DNA from 3 places in the Ideonella azotifigens genome. Region 3 is predicted to be linked to each of the others. Evidence: predicted binding sites of a transcription regulator. Region 3 holds the regulator's gene; each other region holds the start of a gene.
The links. Region 3 encodes HrcA, which represses chaperone genes, less so after heat shock. Its sites were predicted from a motif close to TTAGCACTCNNNNNNNNNGAGTGCTAA; they were not measured.
Positions count from the first base shown of each region.

Region 1 (7,354 bases), on a different contig from region 3:
CACGATGAACAAGGCGGTGCTGACGGTCTCGGCGTAGTGGCCGAACAGAAAGGACACGGCCTTGAACGAGGCCTGGCGGGCCATGTGCTCGCGGCGGGCGCGCACGTCTTCCTCGTTGGCGCCGAGTTGGGCATCCAGCCCCTGGCGACCACCGGGCAGCCGGTCCAGCAGCGACTGGAAGGCGTCGATGGCCGCGGCCAGCGGGCTGACCAGCGCCTCGTCGGCATGGCCCTGGGCACCGTCGATCAGCATGCGCAGCCCGGTGGGCGATGGCAGGCGGTGCAGGAATTCGGCGTCGGACTCCGCGCGCGTGGCCTGCACCAGCCGGCTGGCCAGGCTCTTGTCCAGTCCGGCGCTGCGCATCAGCCGGATCGGCCGCGGCGGCATGCCGGCGAGCTCGGCGATCAAGGGCGTCAATGCGGCTCGCAGCGCAGTCGCAACGGCCGTCACCGGCGACGTGCCACGGGCCGGCAGGTCGGCAGGCTCAGCGGCCGTGGCATCCGACGAGGACAGCGGGGAAAGCGCGAGGGAAGACATCGAAACAGCGGCCAGCGGTGCGGGACTAGGTGGTCCCGAGTATCGGTGAAGTAACCCCGGCGACGGCGCCAGCAAAGACGGGCCTGCCGCAGTGGCAGGCCCGAAAAACACCCGCATCGGTCACGAGGACCGCGAGCGGATGCTGGACTCAAGGCGCGATGGCCGCGTCCGGCAGCGTGATCAACATGCTGCGCTGGGTGTACGGCGAGCGCTTCATGACTTCGACGATGACCAGCTTGTCGCCCTTGGGCGTGATGGCGATCACGTTGGTCAGGTTGTAGCCCCTGGACGAGTAGCCATGGGTCTTCAGGAAGTCGGCCGCCAGGACCAGGCCGGTGGCCTTGGTCCAGAGGAAGCCGCTGGTGGCCGGCGTGAAGGTGGTGCGGGCCAGGCCGCCGACCAGCTTGCCATCGTCGGACAGCGCATTGGCATAGGCCATGCCGCCCCAATCGCTGTTGGGCAGGATGCCCAGGATCTTGGTCTCCCACTTCTTGCCGTTCCACTTCCAGCGTGCGGCCGCCGGGATGCCGGTTTCCGGGTCCGGCGCCTGGCCGACCAGGATGTCACCGTCACCGTTCACTGCCTCGGCTTCGCCGTAGTTCAGGTCCAGCCAGGTGCGCTCGCCGTTCACCCACACGGCCGGCAGGCGGCTGCCGGTGTTGGGGTCTTCTTCCCAGCCGGCCAGCACGTTGCCGTCCTTGTTGGCATCGTCGATGCGGGCCGAGCCGCCAGCGGTCGGCATGCCGACCATGCCGACCTTGGCCTTCCAGACGCTGCCATGTGCGCTGCCACCTCTCTGGTTCGGGCGCCAGTACAGGCCGGTGATGACCTTGCCGTCGCGCGACATGCCCCAGACCGAACCGTCGTCGGTGTCCATCACGCCGCCATCGGCGGGCAGCGGCTTCAGCACGGTCCAGCCTTTTTCCGCGGTCCACACCGCTTGGGTGCCGTAGGTGTTGGCGTCGTTCATCACCGTGGCCGCCACCTTCTTGCCATCACCGGAAATGGCAGGAAGGCCAGGCGGCGGAATGCCGATCTCGGTGGCCATGTTGCGGCCCAGCAGGGTCAGGCCGGTGCTGGCGTTCCAGTGGAAGGTCTCGTAGGTGCCGTACATCTGGCCGGTGGCGGACTGGCCATCGGTGGACAGGTCGGTCACCAGGCATTCGCAGATCTGCACCGCGGTAGCGGTTTGGGCCTGCGCCAGCGAAGGCAGCAACGCGGCGATGGCCGCAGCGATCACGCCGGCAGCCGGCAAGGACTTGCTCATCAACATCTCCAACCCCTCTATGTTCAGACTCAATCCATCCACACGCAGGCCGGCGCGCTGCTGGCCCACAAGGTCATTGCCGGCGTGCAATCCATCACCACACCCGGCACCGTGAACCGACTTTAGCCATCTGTCATCTTTTCTTCAAGAGTTCTCCCAGAGATTTTTACGACCTTTTCACCCTTCTTTCTAGGGGAGCAAAAACCCTGGAACTCGAACCCACGCGACCCCACATGACCCGCCTTAGCACTCAACCGGAGGGAGTGCTAATATCCGCGGAACCAATTTCCTGGCACACGAGTCCACCACCACATGACCATGACCTCCACCAACGCCCTGGCCTTGCGTGATCCGTGGGCCCTGGTGCCGCCGATCGGCAACCTGGATGCCTATATCACCGCGGTCAACCGCATTCCGCTGCTCACGCCGGAAGAAGAAGGTGAGTTCGCGCGCCAGTTGCGCGACAAGGACGACGTACAGGCCGCCGGCCGATTGGTGCTGTCGCACCTGCGCTTGGTCGTGTCGGTCTCGCGCCAGTACCTGGGTTACGGCCTGCCGCAAGGCGACCTGATCCAGGAAGGCAACGTCGGCCTGATGAAGGCGGTGCGCCGCTTCGACCCGGAACAAGGCGTGCGCCTGGTCAGCTACGCGCTGCACTGGATCAAGGCCGAGATCCACGAGTACATCCTGAAGAACTGGCGCATGGTCAAGGTCGCGACGACCAAGGCCCAGCGCAAGCTGTTCTTCAACCTGCGTTCGATGAAGCAGACGCTGAAGAGCAAGTCTGGCGACCAGAGTTTCCGCGCGACGCTGACGCCTGACGAAGTGGCGACCATGGCCCGCGACTTGAACGTCAAGCCGGAAGAGGTCGTCGAGATGGAAACCCGGCTGTCGGGTGGCGACGTGGCTTTCGAGCCGCAGGGCGACGAAGGCGAGGAAACCTTCGCCCCCATCGCCTACCTGGCCGACGACACGCAGGAGCCGACCCGGGTGCTGGAAGCACGTGGCCGCGACTGGCTGGGCAGCGACGGCATTGCCCATGCGCTGGACCAGCTCGACCCCCGCAGCCGCCGCATCGTCGAGGAACGCTGGCTGAAGGTCAACGACGACAGCTCCGGCGGCATGACGCTGCATGAGCTGGCGGCCGACTACGGCGTCAGCGCAGAGCGCATCCGCCAGATCGAAGTGGCGGCGATGAAGAAGATGCGCAAGGCGCTGGAAGCGGCCTGAACGCTTCCGCCGCCCTGCGATGCAAAACGGCTCCCTCGGGAGCCGTTTTCGTTGTGGGGCCAGCCGGCCTCAGCCTTCGGCCAGCAACTGCTTCAGGTCCTGCGCCAGCACGTCCGGCCCGCCGCCATAGCGGGTGAACACGCGCACCCGGCCCTGGCGGTCGAACAGGTAGGAGCCGGCGGTGTGGTCCAGCGTGTAGCTGCTTTCGGTCTTGCCAGGCACCTTCGCGAAAAACACCTTGAAGCTCTTGGCTGCCGCCAGCGTCTGCTCCGGCGTGCCGCGCAGCGCAATGAAGTCCGGCCCGAAGTTGGCCATGTAGGCCTTCAGCACCGGGCCGGTGTCGCGCTCCGGGTCCAGCGTGACGAAGATCGGCAGCACGTCCTTGCCCTGCTCGCCGAGCTGCTGCTTGACTGCCGCCAGCTCGCCCATGGTCGTCGGGCAGACGTCCGGGCATTGCGTGTAGCCGAAGAACACCACCACCACCTTGCCCTTGTACTGGGCCAGCGTGCGCGGCTGGCCGTCCACGTCCTGCAGGCTGAGGCCGCTGGCGTATTCGGCGCCGGTGATGTCCACGCCCTTGAAGCCGGCGGTGGCGCCTGGGCGGTCACAGGCGGCGAGCGCCAGCGCGGCGGTCGCCGCCAGCCAGTGGCGACGGGACCAGGCAGTTGCTTGAGGGTTCATCGAACGGACATCGGGTTGCGACGCAGCCGGCTCAGCGCAAGCCGGCCAGCAGCGGACTCAGGTAGTGGTCCACCAGCAGCGCGGCGAACAGCAGCGCCAGGTAAAGGATGGAGAAGAAGAAGGTGCGGCGGGCCAGCGCGTCGGAGTAATTGCGCCACAGCCGGAAACCGTAGGCAATGAACCAGAAGCCCAGCACCAGCGCGCTGGCCAGGTAGATCCAGCCGCTCATGCCGTAGACAAACGGCATCAGCGTGCCGGCCAGCAGCACGATGGTGTAGAGGAACACATGCAGCCGCGTCAGCTCGGCGCCGTGGGTCACCGGCAGCATCGGCAGGCCGGAGCGTCGGTAGTCGTCGGCGCGGTACAGCGCCAGCGCCCAGAAGTGCGGCGGAGTCCACAGGAAGATGATCAGGCACAGCAGCCAGGCTTCCGGCCCGGCGTCGCCCCGCACCGCTGCCCAGCCCAGCACCGGCGGCATGGCGCCCGATGCGCCGCCAATGACGATGTTCTGCGGCGTGCGCGGCTTCAGCACCACGGTGTAGATGACGGCGTAGCCGACGAAGGTGGCCAGCGTCAGCCAGGTCGTCAGCGGGTTGACCCAGATCCACAACATGAGGCAGCCGGCCAGGCACAGCACGCCCGAGAACAGCAAGGTGTCGCGCGGCGCCAGCTCGCCCTTGGCGGTCGGCCGCCAGGCGGTGCGCTTCATGCGCTGGTCGATCTTGGCCTCGATCAGGCAGTTGAACGCCGCCGCCGCGCCCGCCACCAGCCAGATGCCCAGCGTGCCAGCTACCAGCACCCGCCACGGCGGGATGCCAGGGCTGGCCAGCAGCATGCCGATGACGGCGCAGAAGACGATCAGCTGCACCACGCGCGGCTTGGTCAGCGCCCGGTACTGGGCCCATTTGGACATCGGAGCGGGAGACGAAACAGCGGGCGCGGCGGCCATGGGCGGACTCATGTGGACAAGGCAGGGCCGCGCGACGCGGCAACGGCCGGAGAAGATGACACCTGTTGCACCCGCGCCAACCTGGCACGGGCGAGCAAGCCCACCATTGTCGCCAACAGTGCAGCCGCGCCGGCACTGTGGGCTAATGCCCCCAGCAAAGGCCACTGCAAGACCACGTTGCCAATGCCACTGGCCACCTGCAGCGCCAGCAAGGCCAGCAAGGCTTGCGCGTAGCCGCGGGCTTCGCCACCCCGGCGCCACAAGGCCACGATGAACGCCAGCATGGCCACGCTCAGCAGCGCCGCCACCAGCCGGTGCACCCAATGGATGGCCACCAGCGCGTCCAGCGCCAGGTAACCGCCATGGCCGGCCCGGCCCAGTTCGCGCAGCAGCGTGAAGCCCTGGTGGAAATCGGCCTGCGGCCACCACTGGCCGTTGCACTGCGGAAAGCCCTGGCATGCCACGACGGCGTAGTTGGTGCTGACCCAGCCGCCCAGCGCGATCTGCAGCACCAGCAGCGCCAGGACGCCGCCCGCCCCGCGCCGCAAGGCAGGCGACAGCAACAATGCACGATCGCGGTAGGCTTGGTGCTGCAGCATCAGCAAGGCCAGCAACACCATCGCGCCCAGCAGGTGGCCAGTGACGATGGCCGGGTAGAGCTTCAGCGTCACGGTGTACTTGCCGAACATGCCCTGCACGATGACCCAGACCAGCGTGAGCACCGGCCAGGCCAGCGAATGCGGCAGGCGTTTTCGGGCCATGAAGCTGAGCACCGCCAGCACCAGGCACAGGGCGCCGACGACCATCGCCAGGTAACGGTGGACCATCTCTATCCAGGCCTTGTGCCAGGTCACCGGGCCGGTGGGCATCGCGGCCTGCGCGGACTGGATCTCTTCCTGTGCATGCAAAGGGCTGGCTTCACCGTAACAGCCAGGCCAGTCCGGGCAACCGAGGCCCGAATCGGTCAGCCGGGTGAAGGCGCCGAAGGCAATCAGGTCGAAGGTCAGGAACAGCGTCAAGGCCGTCAGCGCAGCCAGCCGGGCCGGCGTATCCGCTCCGCGGCGGCGCAGCCAGACCCAGCCCAGCGGCAGCAGCGCCAGCGTTGCCGCGCCCAGCAGCAGCGGCACGAAAACCGCCCAGCGCGGGTCCAGCATCAGCGCGGCTCCCGGCCCGGCCGGTCCCAGAAAGCCGAGGCGCGCAGCAGGCGCTCCAGGTCCTTCTTGAACTTCTCTGGCGCCAGCGGCACAGGCGTGCGCATCATCCACTCGCCCATCGGATCGACAAGGTAGAGGTGGCTTTCCAGCGCCTGGCCTGGCGCCGGCTGCAGCCAGTCTGTCAAGGCCTCGCGTGGCACGCGCAGCACCGTCGCCGGCACGCCGGCCTGCATGGCCTGGGCGATGGGCGGGCGCAGCGGTGCGTCGTCCACCACCAGCCAGACGCGGTCGATGCGATCCTTCTCGCGGCCCATCATCTCGCGCAGCTGGCGCTGGTCGTACAGCAGCGCTTCGCAGCGGCTGTCGCAATCGCCGCCAGCCACGACGATCATCAGCCACTGGTTCTTCAGGCTGCCGGCGGGTACAGGCTGCCCGCCCAGGCTGCGCAGCGGCAGGTCGGCCGGCAGGCCGCGCGTGGGCTGGATCAGCTCGGCGTAGTTGCTGCGCGTCTGCGGCCGCACCACGAAATACAGGAAGTAGGACGCCGCCACCGGTGCCAGGCAGGCCAGCAGCACCAGCAGCATCGTCGCGCGGCCCCGCTTGCGCTGTGCGTCTGGCAGCGTCACGGCTGGCGTGTGCACCGTCATGGCCAGCGGATCATGCGCGGGCACGGCGGGGTCGAATGAGTTGGAACCAGACATAAAGACCCGCGATCATGGCGCAGAAAACAAACCATTGGGCTGCGTAACCGTAATGCTTGGCGACGTCGACCGCCGGCTGTGGCCAGTCGCGCAGCAAGCCATCGTCCTGAGGCACACCGCCCAAGGCCATCGGCGCCAGGGCCTGTACCGACAGCGGCCGCAGCGACAGGCCTTGCTGCGCTGCGAAAGCCTCACGGTCCAGGTTCTGGCGGATCGGCCCGGGCGCATCTTCGCCCAGCTGCGTCAGCCGAGACGGCCACGGTGCCACGCGGCCGGTGACCCGCACCTCGCCGTCAGGCGTCGGCACCTGCGGCAGGCGCGTGCGGTCCCGCTGGTCACGCGGCGCCCAGCCGCGCTGCACCAGCACCGCGTCGCCAGTGGCCAGGCGCAGCGGCGTCAGCATGAAGAATCCGGGCCGTCCCTGCATCTGCCGGTTGTCGAGGAAGACGGTGGCGCCGGGCACCCAGTGGCCTGTGAGCGTGATGGGGCGATAGGCCTGCTCGTCGGCCTGCAACTGGGTGCGTGCCAGGCTGTCGTTGCCCAGCGCCGGCAGCTGGCCGTGTTCGTTAATCTCCGCCTGCAGCGCCAGCTTCTGTTTGGCGCGGTCCAGTTGCCACAAGCCCATGCGGGCCATCAAGGCCATGCCCAACAAGGCAGCCAGCAACACCAGTCCGCGACGTTGGCCGGCCGTCATTGCCATGCGGCAAACCCTGCCCATTCCCGGGTCCGGCGAACGCAAATAATGCTCGGCATGAAAATCGTGATCCTGCTGGCGCTGTTCGCCATTGTCGTGGTGCTGGCCAGCGCCGGTGTGTTCATGCTGCGCCGGCCTGGC
Region 1 covers NZ_JAJNKD010000001.1:988,165-995,518, reverse strand. The annotation lists gene LRH25_RS04565 (hypothetical protein) at 1-537, opposite strand, end outside; gene LRH25_RS04560 (hypothetical protein) at 686-1,804, opposite strand; gene rpoH (RNA polymerase sigma factor RpoH) at 2,117-3,034, shown strand; gene LRH25_RS04550 (SCO family protein) at 3,104-3,715, opposite strand; gene cyoE (heme o synthase) at 3,747-4,676, opposite strand; gene LRH25_RS04540 (COX15/CtaA family protein) at 4,673-5,818, opposite strand; gene LRH25_RS04535 (redox-active disulfide-containing membrane protein) at 5,818-6,489, opposite strand; gene LRH25_RS04530 (SURF1 family protein) at 6,476-7,219, opposite strand; gene LRH25_RS04525 (twin transmembrane helix small protein) at 7,271-7,354, shown strand, end outside.
Region 1: a site for HrcA is predicted at 2,048-2,074, ahead of rpoH (RNA polymerase sigma factor RpoH). Genes of this name have one in related genera too.

Region 2 (7,354 bases), on a different contig from region 3:
GGTGGTCAGCATCAGCGAAGCGACCGAAGCGGCGTTTTGCAGCGCGGTCCGGGTCACCTTGGTCGGGTCCAGGATGCCCATTTCGATCATGTCGCCATAGGTGTCGTTCGCGGCGTTGAAGCCGTGATTGCCACTGCCAGCCAACACGGCGTTGATCACCACGCTGGGTTCGCCACCGGCGTTCGACACGATTTCGCGCAGCGGGGCTTCGATCGCCTTCAGGATCAGCTTGATGCCGGCGTCCTGGTCAGCGTTGTCACCCTTGATGGTGCCTGCCGTCTGGCGGGCGCGCAGCAGGGCCACGCCGCCACCGGCGACGATGCCTTCTTCAACGGCGGCACGGGTCGCGTGCAGCGCGTCTTCCACGCGGGCCTTCTTTTCCTTCATCTCGACTTCGGTGGCAGCACCGACCTTGATGACGGCAACACCGCCGGCCAGCTTGGCCACGCGTTCTTGCAGCTTTTCACGGTCGTAGTCGCTCGAAGCTTCTTCGATCTGCACGCGCACTTGCTTGACGCGGGCTTCGATGTCGGCAGCGGCACCGGCACCATCGATGATGATGGTGTTTTCCTTGCCCACTTCGACGCGCTTGGCCTGGCCCAGGTCGGCCAGCGTGACCTTCTCGAGCGACAGGCCGACTTCTTCGGCGATGACCTTGCCACCGGTCAGGATGGCGATGTCTTCCAGCATGGCCTTGCGACGGTCGCCAAAGCCCGGGGCCTTGACGGCGACGACCTTCAGGATGCCGCGGATGGTGTTGACCACCAGGGTCGCCAGCGCTTCGCCATCGACTTCTTCAGCGATGATCAGCAGCGGACGGCCAGCCTTGGCCACTTGTTCCAGGGTCGGCAGCAGATCGCGGATGTTCGAGATCTTCTTGTCGAACAGCAGGACAAACGGGTTGTCCAGCAGTGCGGCTTGCTTTTCCGGGTTGTTGATGAAGTAGGGCGACAGGTAGCCGCGGTCGAACTGCATGCCTTCGACGACGTCGAGTTCGCTGTCCAGCGACTTGCCGTCTTCGACGGTGATGACGCCTTCCTTGCCGACCTTGTCCATCGCTTCAGCGATGATGCGGCCGACTTCGGAATCGCTGTTGGCCGAGATGGTGCCGACTTGCGCGATTTCCTTGGAGGTCGTGGTGGCCTTGGAGGCCGCCTTCAGCTGGGCGACCAGGGCGGTGACCGCCTTGTCGATGCCACGCTTCAGGTCCATCGGGTTCATGCCGGCGGCCACGTACTTCATGCCTTCGCGCACGATGGCTTGCGCCAGCACGGTGGCGGTGGTGGTGCCGTCACCGGCGTTGTCAGAAGTCTTGGAAGCAACTTCCTTGACCATCTGCGCGCCCATGTTCTGCAGCTTGTCCTTCAGCTCGATTTCCTTGGCCACCGAGACACCGTCCTTGGTGACGGTGGGGGCGCCGAAAGAGCGCTCCAGGACCACGTTGCGGCCCTTGGGGCCCAGCGTGACCTTGACCGCATTGGCCAGGATGTTCACGCCTTCAACCATGCGGGTGCGGGCGTCAGAGCCAAAGATCACGTCTTTTGCTGCCATTTGTATTCTCCGAATTCAGTTCAGTAAGAGGTGTGTGCAGAGGGAGAAGGATTACTTCTCGACGACGGCAAACAGGTCTTCTTCGCGCATGACCATCAGCTCTTCGCCGTCGACCTTGACCGACTGGCCAGAGTACTTGCCGAACAGCACGCGGTCACCGACCTTGACGTTCAGGACGATGAAGTCGCCCTTGTCGTTGCGCTTGCCCGGGCCAACGGCCAGGACTTCGCCTTGATCAGGCTTCTCGGCGGCGTTGTCAGGGATGACGATGCCGGAGGCGGTCTTGGTTTCTTGTTCCAGGCGCTTGACGATCACGCGATCGTGCAACGGACGAAGTTTCATGGCATCTCCTAAATGCAGTGGCTTTGAGCGAGGAAGGCAACACCGGCAAAGGGCGCTGCATCACATCAGGTGCTCAGGAACGCCGGCCAGGAAGGCCGGCGCCAGAACTGTTAGCACTCGACTTGGTTGAGTGCTAATCCCATTATAGGCACCGTCTGCCGGGTTTCAAGAGCAGGCGAGTGCCCGGGTGTGACGAAAACCGGCCTGAGGTCGGTGCGTGGCCGGCTCAGGGCTCCGGCTCTTCGCTGCTGGGCTTGGTCGGCACCCTGTAGCCTTCATTGGCCCAGGCGCCGAAATCATGGCCCTGGCAGCGGGCGCTGCAGAAGGGCCGGAAGGCGTTCGCAGGCGAATACAGCGTGCGCTCGCCGCAGGCCGGGCAGTTGACCTCGATGGCCTTGGCGGCAACGGAGGATGGGGGGCTGGATTTGGGCTGGTTCACGGCAGGCGCCGGCGGTGCTTGCAAGTGCAAGGGCGAGGCGGAAACGAATGACGAAGCGATGGGACTCAGGCGCAGAGCGAGAGTTCAAACGCGGTGTCCTGCGCGGCGGGGCGCAGGCGGCCCTCGGCGTCGGCCCGCATCAGCCGCACCGAGACCATCAGGCGGTGGCCGCTGATCTCTGGCACCAGGTCCACCCCGTCGTCCAGCCGCACTCGCAGCAGCTGGTAGGTGCGGCCCTGGGGCAGGGTTTGCTGGTACTGGCCGCCCTGGGCCACGACCTTGTGCGGCATGCCGGCGTCCCGCAGCAGGCCCAGCAACACGTGCAGCGCTTCGCCCAGCGGCCACAGGTGGCTGAGCCACTGGGCGAGGTCGGCGCGGCGTCGATCAGGGCTGTGCTGCTGCCAGGCGAAGTAGGCCGGCAGGTCGAACTCGCAAGTGCCACCAGGAATGCTGATGCGGCTGCGGATGCTCATCAGCCACTCGTTGGTGGTCAGCGCTTGCCCCGCCTTGCCCGCGAACTGGTTCAGGCCGTTGAAGGCATGGTCGATGCGAGCCACGACTTCGTCCAGCGCGGCTTCCGACACATGCGGGTTGCCGCGATAACTTTGCAGCTGCGCCTTGTGGCGCTCCAGTTCCTTGAGCAGGTCGGATTTCAGGTCGGCCCGCGAGGCCACGTCCATGATCTCGAACAGCGTGACCAGGGAGAAATGATGGTCGACCGCTTCGTCACGCGGCACCAGGGTGTTCAGTCGGCCGAACAGGTGTTCGAGCCGCAGCATCGTGCGGATGCTTTCGTTGAACGGGTATTCGTAGAGGACCAAAAGGCGCTTTCCGGGCGGTTGGCTGGCGGCGATTGTTTCACACCCCGGGCGCAGCGGCCGGACCGAAAAAACCTTGCTGCCAGAGTGCGTCCAGCTCGGCCTGCAATTGCGCCAGGCTCAGCCCGTCGTTGAGGATCACGGCATCGGCGATGGCGCGGCGCTCTGCCCGCGTGGCCTGCAGCGCGATCACGCGCTGCACCTCCTGCGCAGGCCAGCCGGAACGGGCCATGACGCGTCGGATTTGTGTCGCCTCGCTGCAGTCGATGACCAGCACCTTGTCCACCCGGCCACGCCAATGGGCCGACTCGGCCAGCAGCGGCACGTCGAACACCAGTGGCTGGCCAGGTTCTGCCTGCGCGGCCTGGCGTGCCGTCTCGGCCTGGATCAATGGGTGCAGGATGTGCTCAAGCGTCTGCTTGGCTTGCAGCGCTTCCGGGGCCTGGCCAAAGGCCAGCTGGCGCATGCGGGCGCGGTCCAATGCGCCATGTTCATCGACCATGTCGGCACCAAATGCCGCGGCGATGGCGGGCAGCGCAGCGCCTTGTGGCGCGGTCAACGCGCGCGAGATTGCATCGGTGTCGATGACCTTGGCGCCGCGGGCCGAAAGCAGCGCGGCAACGGTGCTCTTGCCGCTGCCGATGCCGCCGGTCAAGCCCACGCGCACAGCGCTCACTGGCGCACCCTGCGGCCTGCGGCCGGTCCCGCCGGGCGGGAATGAGACCCTTCGGGCGGCCGTGCGGGGCTCACTGCCCTATCCAACCCAATACCGTTTCGGTGCCCGCCAGCATCAGCACCAGTCCGCCACCGGCGAGGAACGGGCCGAACGGCACGTAGCGCCCTTCGCGCAAGGTGTCGCTGAGCTTCATGCCGATGCCGACCACCGCGCCGATCACCGAAGCCATCAGCACGATGGGCAGGATGGCTTTCCAGCCCAGCCAGGCCCCCAGCGCGGCCAGCAGCTTGAAGTCGCCGTGGCCCATGCCTTCCTTGCCTGTCGTCAGCTTGAACAGCCAGTACACCGACCACAGCGACAGGTAGCCCACGACGGCACCCCAGAGTGAGGTGCTGAGCGGCAGCGTCCACTCCAGCGCTGCGGCGCACAGACCGGCCCACAGCAGCGGCAGCGTCAGCGCGTCCGGCAGCAAGGTGGTGTCCCAGTCGATGGCAGTCAGCGCGACCAGCGTGGCGGCCACGCCGCACCAGGCCAGCGCCACCGGTTGCGGGCCCACGCGCCAGGCAATGCCGGCGAACAGCAGGCCGGTGGCCAGTTCCAGCAGCGGATAGCGCACCGAAATGCGGGTGCCGCATGCGGAGCAGCGGCCTCGCAGCCGCAACCAGCTCACCAGCGGAATGTTCTCGTGCCAGCGGATCCTGTGCTGGCAGGCCGGGCAGCGTGAGGCGGGCTTGGAAAGCGTCAACCGGCCGAGCTTGTCCAGTTCCTGCTCAAGCTCACCCGATGTGGCGGCGAGTGGCTTGGGCGCGCCCCGTCCAAAAGTCCGCTGGAAAGACTCGCTGTCGCTCAGCTGCTGGGCCACGTCCCGCCACCATTGCCGCTCCATCATGCGCGGCAGGCGGTGCGCCACCACGTTCAGGAAACTGCCAATGCAAAGGCCCAACGCGCCCAGCACCCAGGGCGACAACCAGATCGCCCACTCTCCGGTCTGCGCCATGCGTCAGACCACCTGACCGAGCTTGAAGATGGGCAAGTACATCGACACGACGATGCCGCCAATGATGGTGCCAAGGAACACGATGATGATGGGCTCCATCAAGGTTGACAGCCCCTTCACCATCTCGTCGACTTCTTCTTCGTAGAACTCCGCGGCGCGTGCAAGCATGTCGTCTAGCGCGCCCGATTCTTCGCCGATGCCAGCCATCTGCAACACCATGTTCGGGAACACGCCGGTTGCGGTCATGGCCGAAGTCAGTGCGGTGCCGGAGGCGACGTCACGCTGAATCGCTTCGGTGGCGATGGCATAGACCTTGTTGCCTGCGGTGCCGCCAACCGAGTCCAGCGCCTCCACCAACGGGACACCCGCACCAAACAATGTCGAAAGGGTCCGGGTCCATCGCGCGATGATGGATTTCCGAACCAGCTCACCGAAGACCGGCATGCGCAGGAACAGGCGGTCCATGAAAAACTGGATTCTTTCCGAACGCCGCCAGGTGCGCACGAACATGTAGCCGCCGCCGAAGATGCTGCCGAAAATGGCCCACCAATAGGAGACGAAAAACTTGCTCATGGCGATCACCAACAGCGTGGGCGTGGGCAAGTCGGCGCCGAAGTTCTTGAACACGTCCTCGAAGGCCGGGATCACGAAAATCATGATCACCGTGACCACGATGAAGGCGACCACCAGCACCGACATCGGGTAGATCAGCGCTGACTTGACCTTCTGCTTCAGTGCCAGCGTCTTTTCCTGGTAAAGCGCCAGACGACCGAGCAGCAATTCCAGAATACCGCCAGCTTCGCCGGCCTCGACCAGGTTGCAGTACAGGGCATCGAAGTATTTCGGATGCCGGCGGAACGCAGCAGACAGGCTGGTACCTGTCTCGATGTCCGCACGGATGTCCATCAGCAGCCGGGTCAGCGTGGCATTGGTGCTGCCGCGGGCGACGATGTCGAAGGCTTGCAGCAAGGGCACCCCGGCCTTCATCATCGTCGCCAACTGGCGCGTGAAGATGGCAATGTCCTTGGGCTTGATGCTCTTGCCGCCGGAACTGCGGCGCTTCTTCACCTTGGTGACCAGCACGCCTTGCCGGCGCAGGCTGGCACTCACGGCGGCTTCTCCGCCGGCGCGCAATTCCCCGCGCACGACCTTGCCGTTGCGGTCCTTGCCTTCCCATTCGAAGGTGAAATCCTTGGCGCTTCTTGCTGCCGCTGCTGTAGCCATAAAGCCTCCGGCCGCTCCCGACGGTGTGATCAGTTGTAGTCGACGCCCGCAACGCGGGTGGATTCTCAGGACCCTGGCTTCGCCCGGTGCAAACCGGTGTTGCCTTGATTGTTTCGCGTGCCGCTATTCGTTGGTCGCGGCGATGACTTCTTCCAGCGAGGTTGCGCCCAACCTGACCTTCAGCAAGCCGGACTGGCGCAAATCGCGCACCCCATCTTCGCGAGCCTGTATCGCCAGATCGTTGGCCGAACCATTGGCCAGGATCAGCCGCTGAATCGCGTCAGTGATCGGCATGGCCTGGTAAATGCCCAGACGACCACGATAGCCATTGTTGCAGGCAGAGCAGCCCACGGCGCGGTAAGGGCGCCAAGTGCCGTCGAGTTCGCTTTCGGTGAAGCCTGCACGCAACAGCGCCGGCCTGGGGTAGTCGGCAGGCGCCTTGCAGCTTTCGCACAAGCGGCGTACCAGGCGCTGGGCGGTGATCAGCAACAGGCTGGACGCGATGTTGAAAGGCGCCACGCCCATGTTCAACAACCGGGTCAAGGTGGACGGTGCGTCGTTGGTATGCAGCGTGGACAGCACCAAGTGGCCGGTCTGCGCGGCCTTGATCGCAATGTCCGCAGTGTCCAGGTCGCGGATTTCGCCGACCATGATCACGTCCGGATCCTGGCGCAGGAAGGACTTCAGTGCCGAGGCGAAGTTCAGGCCAGCCTTGTCGTTGACATTGACCTGATTGATGCCGGGCAGGTTGATTTCCGCCGGGTCTTCCACGGTCGAGATGTTCACGCCCGGCTGGTTCAGGATGTTCAGGCAGGTGTAGAGCGACACTGTCTTGCCCGAGCCGGTTGGCCCGGTCACCAGCACCATGCCATAGGGCCGGTGCACCGCGTGCATCAGCCGCTCCTTTTCCTCCGGTTCATAACCGAGCGCCTCGATGCCCATCTTCGCGCTGGAAGAGTCGAGAATACGGATGACGATCTTCTCGCCGAACAGTGTGGGCAGCGTGCTGACCCGGAAGTCGATTGACTTGCTGCCAAAGCGCAGCTTCATCCGGCCATCCTGCGGCACGCGCTTTTCCGAGATGTCCAGCCGTGAAATGACCTTGATGCGGGACGCCAGCTTTTCCTTGATCGCAATCGGTGGTTGCGTGATCTCGCGCAACTCGCCGTCCACCCGGAAGCGCACGCGGTAATGGAATTCGTAGGGCTCAAAGTGCAGGTCGGAAGCGCGGAGATTGATCGCGTCGATCAACATCTTCTGCAGGAAGCGCACGACGGGCGCATCTTCGACCTCCGCGACTGCCTCCG
Region 2 covers NZ_JAJNKD010000001.1:869,875-877,228, forward strand. The annotation lists gene groL (chaperonin GroEL) at 1-1,551, opposite strand, end outside; gene groES (co-chaperone GroES) at 1,603-1,893, opposite strand; gene LRH25_RS03960 (DNA gyrase inhibitor YacG) at 2,120-2,332, opposite strand; gene zapD (cell division protein ZapD) at 2,398-3,153, opposite strand; gene coaE (dephospho-CoA kinase) at 3,191-3,826, opposite strand; gene LRH25_RS03975 (prepilin peptidase) at 3,897-4,823, opposite strand; gene LRH25_RS03980 (type II secretion system F family protein) at 4,827-6,047, opposite strand; gene pilB (type IV-A pilus assembly ATPase PilB) at 6,171-7,354, opposite strand, start outside.
Region 2: a site for HrcA is predicted at 2,004-2,030, ahead of groES (co-chaperone GroES). Genes of this name have one in related genera too.

Region 3 (7,354 bases):
GACAATCTCCAAGCTCGGAAACACTTCGGCAAACCGCATCATGTGCCGCAGAGTCTTGGCGCTGAAGCTGCGGCCAAAATCGGCCGTCAATTGTCGCGACACCGTCGAGACAATCTCCTCGCCGTAGCCGGCCCGCTGGCCGCCCAGCACCTCGACACGGATGCGCTGGCCGATTCGCCAGTACATCAGGGTCAGGCCGGCATTGACCGCCGCGACGGCCGCGCGACGTGCCTCGTCAATGAGCTGCCGAAGCTCGGCCAGCAGCACGGCTGCATCCGATACCGACATCGGTGTGACAACCGCAGTAGCACCAGGCTTTGGAGGCTCGGCTACTTTGCGTGTGCTCATGTCACCCCTTTGCATGGCCGCCTCTGCGGCATCACCCAGCCAAGGCACTCAGATAGGCATCGATGAATTCGCGTGCCTTCGCTTCCGGTGTCATGCGCCCTGCCCTCCGCTTGGTAGCGTTGGCTCAGGTCTGCGCGTCAGAAAGCAATGGCAACCGAGCTGCCACGGCCGCACGTCACAGCCCAAGCACTGGTGTGAGTGGTAGGCCGTGTTGGACTTGAACCAACGACCAAAGGATTATGAGTCCTCTGCTCTGACCAACTGAGCTAACGGCCCCCTACCGAAGGGGCGCATTGTAGAAGCTGCGGCGGGCCGCTGGCGGGTCACTCGATGCGCCAGCGCCCCGCGTCTGGCGCGAGGGGCATTTCGGGGCCGGGGAGGACTTGCCTGACGTCTTCGGGCAGGGCTTGCTGGTGGGCGCGGATGAGGTCGTAGCGGTCCAGCGAGAGCTTGGTGCTGCTGTCTTCATCGGGCATGACGACCGGGCGGAGGAAGACCATCAGGTTGGTCTTCTTGCGGGTGCGGCTGAGGGTACGGAAGAAGGCGCCGAGGTAGGGGATGTCGCCGAGGACTGGCCATTGGTCGGCGTCGCTGGTGTACGTGTCTTCGATCAGACCGCCAAGCACGATGATCTTGCCGTCGTTGACCATGACCGTCGATTCGATGGAGCGCTTGTTGGTGGCCGGGCCGGCGTTGGTGGTGCCGGGCGTGGTGGTGCTGGAGACGGACGAGGATTCCTGCAGGATGGTCAGGCGGATGGCGCCGTTCGGGCCGATCTGCGGGCGGATGCGCAGCGTGAGGCCCACATCTTTCCTCTCGATGGTCTGGAACGGGCTGGAGCTGGTGGTGGAGGTGTACGAGCCGGTGACAAAGGGCACGTTCTGGCCGACGACGATCTTGGCTTCTTCGTTGTCCAGCGTGATGAGGTTCGCGGTGGACAGGATGTTGGTGCCGGAGGTGGACTGGATGGCCTGGGCGACGGTGGCCAGCGTGATGTCGGTCGTGGTGGCGGCGATGTTGAAGATCTGCTTCCACTGGATGCCCACGTCCATGGCCTTGCTGGCGTCCACCTCGACGACCAGCGACTCGACATAGAGCTGGGCGCGGCGCGTGTCCAGCTGCTCGACGACGGCGCGCAACTGGCGGAACAGCGGCTCGGGTGCGGTGACGATCAGCGAGTTGGTGGCCGGGTCGGCCTGGATGTTGCCGCCGGTGGCCGGTGCCGCGGTGCTGCTGAGCGGCGTGGTGGCGGCCGTGCTGGTGCTGCCGCTGCTGCTTGAGCTGGTGCTCGATGGCGTGCTGGCGTTCAGGCTGGACGAGCCACTGCTGCTGGGGCCGCTGCTGCGCGACTGGGACGAGGCGCCGCCACTGCTGGTGGCGCCCTGCCCGGTCGCGTCGCTGCTGAAGGCGGCGCGCAGCACGGTGGCCAGGCGCGTGGCTTCGGCGTGCTGCAGGTAGATGACGTGCACGTTGCTGCCGGCCAGGCCTGCGGCACCGGGCTGGTCCAGCCGGGCGACGAGCGCGCGGACGGCGGCCAAGCGGGCGGGGTTGGCGGCACGGACCAGCAAGGCGTTGATGCGGCTGTCGGCGACGATGGATGCGGCGCCAGCGCCGCTGCTTGCGCTGGCGTTGCTGCGCTGGGCTTGCGCGCCGGGGGTTGGACTGGCGGATGATGAGCCGCCAGCCTCTTCGCTGAGTCGCTGCACCAGCACGGCCATGTCCACCGCCAGCGCATGCTGCAGCGGGATGACTTCGACGTCGGTGGCGCTGGGCTGGTCCAGCGCGCTGATGATCTGGCCCAGGCGCTGCAGGTTGCTGGCGTAGTCGGTGATGACCAGCGCGTTGTTGCCGGCGCTGACGTTGATGGTGTTGTTCGCGGTGATCAGCGGGCGCAGCACCGGCAGCAGGTTGGCGGCGCTTTCGTAGCTGGGGCGGAAGATCTGCGTCTGCACCGTGTCGCCTGCGCGCGAAGCCCCTTCTACGGAGACGGTGCCGCTCTGCAGCTTGGCATCGGCCTCGGGCAGGATCTTCAACAGGCCGTTGGACTCGATGATGGCCAGGCTCAGGCCACGCAGGCCGGCGACGAAAATGGACAAGGCCTGGGCCTGGCTGACCGGCTGCTCGGTGTAGAGCGTGAGCTTGCCCTTGACGCGCGGGTCGACCAGGATGGGCCGGTTCAGCAGGTCGGCCATCACGCGGGCGGCGGCCTCCACTTCGATGTCGGGGAAGTTCAGCGTGGCCCCGCCCGCGTGCGCGGCCACTTTGGACGAGGCACGGTTGGTGGACGCAGCATGCGAGGCGGCGGCGCCAGCGAGGAGGCAAGCGGCCAGCAGGCACGGCCAGGCGCGCAAGCACGCGGGCCGCGTCATTCCAGAAAGGTTCACAGCAAGGACTTCAGCAGAGCAGGACGGGACAGCGCCGAACAGCGCAGGCCGCGATGCTGGAAGCCTTGTGTCAAGCGCGCTTGTGGCGCCGGTAAGTGCGCAGCAACATGGCTGCGCCGTCTTGCTCAGTGCTGGCTGTTCAGCGCTGGCTCAGGGCGTTGCCGACCAGCTTGGACGTGATGTCGACGATCTGGATCATGCGGTCGTAGGCCATGCGGGTGGGGCCGATCACGCCCAGCGTGCCGACGACGTGGCCGTCGACCTCGTACGGCGCCGAGACCACCGACAGCTCTTCGTACGGCACCACCCGGCTCTCGCCGCCGATGTAGATGCGCACGCCTTCGGCGCGGCTGGAGGTGTCCAGCAAGCGCATCAGCTGGGTCTTCTGCTCGAACAGATCGAACAGCTTGCGCAGCGAGCCCATGTCGTGGCCGAAGTCCTGCACGCCCAGCAGGTTGCGCTCGCCGCTGACGATGACCTGGTCCTCGTTTTCGGCCAGCGCCTCGGAGCCTGCCTTCACCGCCGCATGCATCAGCACGCCAATCTCGCCGCGCAGCACTTCGACCTCGCCTTGCAGCCGCTCGCGGACTTCCTCCAGGCTGAGGTTTGCGTAGTGGGCGTTGAGGAAGTTGGTGGCCTCTATCAGTTCGCCCTGGCTGTAGTCGTGCGCGGTGAACAGCACGCGGTTCTGCACGTCGCCATCCGGTGCGACCAGGATCACCAGCACCCGCTTGTCGCCCAGGCGCATGAACTCGACGTGGCGGAACACGCTGGCCTTGCGCGGCGCGGTGACCACGCCGACAAAGCTCGACAGGTTGGACAGCAGCTGCGCGGCCTGGGCGATCACGCGCTGCGGCTGGTCCGGCTGCAGCTGGCCGCGGGCGGCGGCAAATTCGGAGGCGCTACCGGCCAGGTCCAGCGGGCGGGCAGTGAGCATGGTGTCGACAAACAGCCGGTAGCCGCGGGCGGTGGGAATGCGGCCGGCAGAGGTGTGCGGGCTGATGATCAGGCCGGCGTCTTCCAGGTCGGACATGACGTTGCGGATGGTCGCGGGCGACAGCTCCAGACCTGAGGCTTTGGAGAGCGTGCGCGAGCCCACGGGCTGCCCGTCGGCAATGTAGCGTTCAACCAGGGTTTTCAGCAGTGATCGGGCGCGATCGTCGAGCATGTTTTTCATTGTACGGACATGCACTTGTGCAGGGCGCCAACGAGGGCAGCCCAGGGGGTCTCACAGAAGGGCGTGTGGTGTAATTCTTCGCACCATGCCAACCCGTTTTCGCCACGCCGCGCTGATAGGCAAGTATCAGGCCCAGGGCATCCGACCGATGCTCGAAGCCATTGCCGACTTCCTGGGGCGCCAGGGCTTGGAAGTCTCGATCGACCACGAGACCGCGCACAACACCGACTGGACCGAACACACGGCCTTGAGCCCGGCAGAGATCGGCGCGCAGTGCGACATTGCGGTGGTGGTGGGCGGCGACGGCACCATGCTGGGCATTGCCCGCGAACTGGCAGCGCACAACCTGCCGCTGGTCGGCATCAACCAGGGCCGGCTGGGCTTCATCACCGACGTGCGCCTGAGCGACTGGGCCGAGGCACTGGGCCCCATCATCCAGGGCGACTACGAAGAAGAGCGGCGCGCGATGATCGAAGGCGCCGTGTGGCGCGACGGCGCGACCATCTTCGAAGGCCTGGCGCTGAACGACGTGGTGGTGAGCCGAGGTGCCACGTCCAGCATGGTCGAGCTGCGGGTGGACGTGGGCAGCGACTTCGTCGCCAACATGCGCGCCGACGGCCTGATCCTGGCATCGCCCACCGGTTCCACCGCCTATTCGCTGTCGGCCGGCGGGCCCATCCTGCACCCGTCCATCGGCGGCTGGGTACTGGTGCCGATTGCCTCGCACACCTTGTCGAACCGGCCCATCGTGCTGCCGGACTCTCAGGAAGTGACCATCACCATCGTGGCCGGGCGAGACGCGAGCGCCAGCTTCGACATGCAAAGCCTGGCCAGCCTGCTGCACGGCGACCAGGTGCGCATGCGCCGCTCGTCGCAGATGGTGCGCTTCTTGCACCCGCGTGGCTGGAGCTACTACGCCACGCTGCGCCGCAAGCTGCGCTGGTACGAAGGCACGGTCTGATCATGCTCAAGCACCTGACCCTGAAGGATTTCGTGATCGTCAGCGAGCTGGACCTCGCGTTCGATGGCGGTTTTTCCGTGCTGACCGGCGAGACCGGCGCCGGCAAGTCCATCCTGATCGACGCGCTGCAGCTCGCGCTGGGCGCCCGGGCCGAGAGCCAGATGGTGCGCGAAGGCGCTTCGCGCGCCGAAATCACCGCCGGCTTCGACTCACCCGCCTCGCTCGCCGCCTGGCTGGAAGAAGCCGGCTTCGAGCAGGACGACGACCTGCTGCTGCGCCGCGTGGTGGACGCCCAGGGCAAGAGCCGCGGCTTCATCAACGGCAGCCCGGCCACCGCCAGCCAGCTGCGCGAAGTGGCCGAACACCTGGTTGACATCCACGGCCAGCATGCCTGGCAGGGCCTGACCAAGCCCGCCTCGGTGCGCGCGCTGCTGGACCAGCAGGCCGGGGCAGACACCACGCCGGTGGCCCGCGCCTACGCCGCCTGGAAAGCCGCGGCCGACGCGCTGGCGCAAGCCCGCGAACACCAGGGCGAGCGCGAGGACGAACGCGAACGCCTGCAGTGGCAGCTCGGGGAGCTGGACAAGCTGTCGCCCGGAGAGACCGAATGGCCGGAGCTGAACCACGAGCACCAGCGGCTGGCGCACGGCCAGGCGTTGATTGAGGCTGCGCACCAGGCCGGCCAGTGGCTGGAAGAAGACGAGGCCAGCGCCGCGCGGCTGCTGGGCAAAGCCTTGAATTCACTGCAAGCCGTCAGCGACTACGACGAGCGGCTGGCACCGGTGATCGAAGGGCTGCACAGCGCCAGCGTGCAACTGGACGACGCCACGCACACCTTGCAGGCCTACCTGGGCCGCGCCGAGCTGGACCCTTCCCGCCTGGGCGAGCTGGACAGCAGGCTCTCGGCCTGGATGGGCCTGGCCCGGCGCTTTCGCCGCCAGCCCGAAGACCTGCCGGCGCTGCGCGAGGAATGGCGCGCGGCGCTGGCACAGCTCGAAGCCGCAGCCGACCTGCAAGGCCTGGAACAGCGTGTGCAGCAGGCCGAGCAGCAATGGCGCGAACAGGCCAGCACGCTGAGCCGCGCCCGCCAGCAGGCTGCCGGGCCGCTGGGCCAGCGCGTGACGGCAGCGATGCAGCAGTTGGGCATGGCCGGCGGCAAGTTCGAGGTGGCGCTGCTGCCGCAGGACACGCCGCAGGCCTTCGGGCTGGAGACGGTGGAATTCCTGGTTGCCGGGCATGCCGGGAGCGCGCCTCGGCCGCTGGCCAAGGTCGCCTCGGGCGGCGAGCTTTCGCGGCTGGCGCTGGCGATTGCCGTGACCACAGCGCAGCGCCGCGGCAGCGCGCCCAAGACTGCGGCGACAGACCTCAACCCCAGCACGCTGATCTTCGACGAGATCGACTCCGGCGTGGGCGGCACGGTGGCCGACGCCGTCGGCCGGCTGATGAAGCAGCTGGGCCAGAGCGTGCAGGTGCTGGCCGTGACCCACCTGCCGCAGGTGGCGGCATGCGCGGACCAGCACTTCGTCGTCGCCAAGGCCACGCGCCAGGGCAGGACGCACAGCCAGGTCACGCCCGTGAGCGGCGAGGCACGAGTGGCCGAGGTCGCGCGCATGCTGGGTGGCGACAAGCAGTCTGGCACCAGCCTGGCGCATGCGCAGGAGCTGATCAACCAGGCGGTGGCCGAGGCGGCACCGCGCGCGGCGCGCTTCCGCTGAGATGGCCATGAACGATTTGCCCGACCCGTCCGAGGACGATGTGGTGCCGGTGCCGGTCATGCCACCGGCATTGGAAGAGCGCGAGGTGGTGCTGGTCACTGGCATTTCAGGCTCGGGGAAGTCGGTCGCGCTGCATGCGCTGGAAGATGCCGGCTACTTCTGCGTGGACAACCTGCCGCCCGAGCTGCTGCGCGACTTCATCCGCGTCGAGCGTGGCCACGGCGTGCGGCGCATGGCGATTGCGGTCGACGTGCGTTCGGCCAATTCGCTGCCGGTGCTGCTGCCCACACTGTCGGCACTGAAGGCCGAAGGCGTGCGGGTGCGCAGCGTGTTCCTGAACTCGCACACCACCGCGCTGGTGAAGCGCTTTTCCGAGACCCGCCGGCCGCACCCGCTGAGCAAGCCGCTGGAAGGCGGCGACGACCCTCACCGTGCGCTGGTGGACGCGATCGAGCTGGAGCGCAACCTGCTGGCCGACCTGCGCGAGCAGTCCACCGTGCTGGACACCAGCGAACTGCGCCCGGCCCAGCTGCGACTGTGGGTGCGCGACCTGGTGGGTGCGACCAGCAGCCGGCTCACCCTGGTGTTCCAGTCCTTTGCCTTCAAGCACGGCGTGCCGCTGGACGCGGACCTGGTGTTCGACGTGCGCGTGCTGCCCAACCCGTTTTACCTGCGCGAGCTGCGGCCGCTGACCGGCCAGGACGCGCCGGTGGCGGCCTACCTGCGCGAGCAGCCCGAAGTGCTAGAGATGATGAGCCAGATCGAGGCC
Region 3 covers NZ_JAJNKD010000009.1:162,351-169,704, reverse strand. The annotation lists partial or broken gene LRH25_RS19385 (PDDEXK nuclease domain-containing protein) at 1-288, opposite strand, end outside; tRNA gene LRH25_RS19380 (tRNA-Ile) at 548-624, opposite strand; gene LRH25_RS19375 (secretin GspD/PilQ domain-containing protein) at 672-2,732, opposite strand; gene hrcA (heat-inducible transcriptional repressor HrcA) at 2,872-3,900, opposite strand; gene LRH25_RS19365 (NAD kinase) at 3,995-4,870, shown strand; gene recN (DNA repair protein RecN) at 4,873-6,585, shown strand; gene rapZ (RNase adapter RapZ) at 6,644-7,354, shown strand, end outside.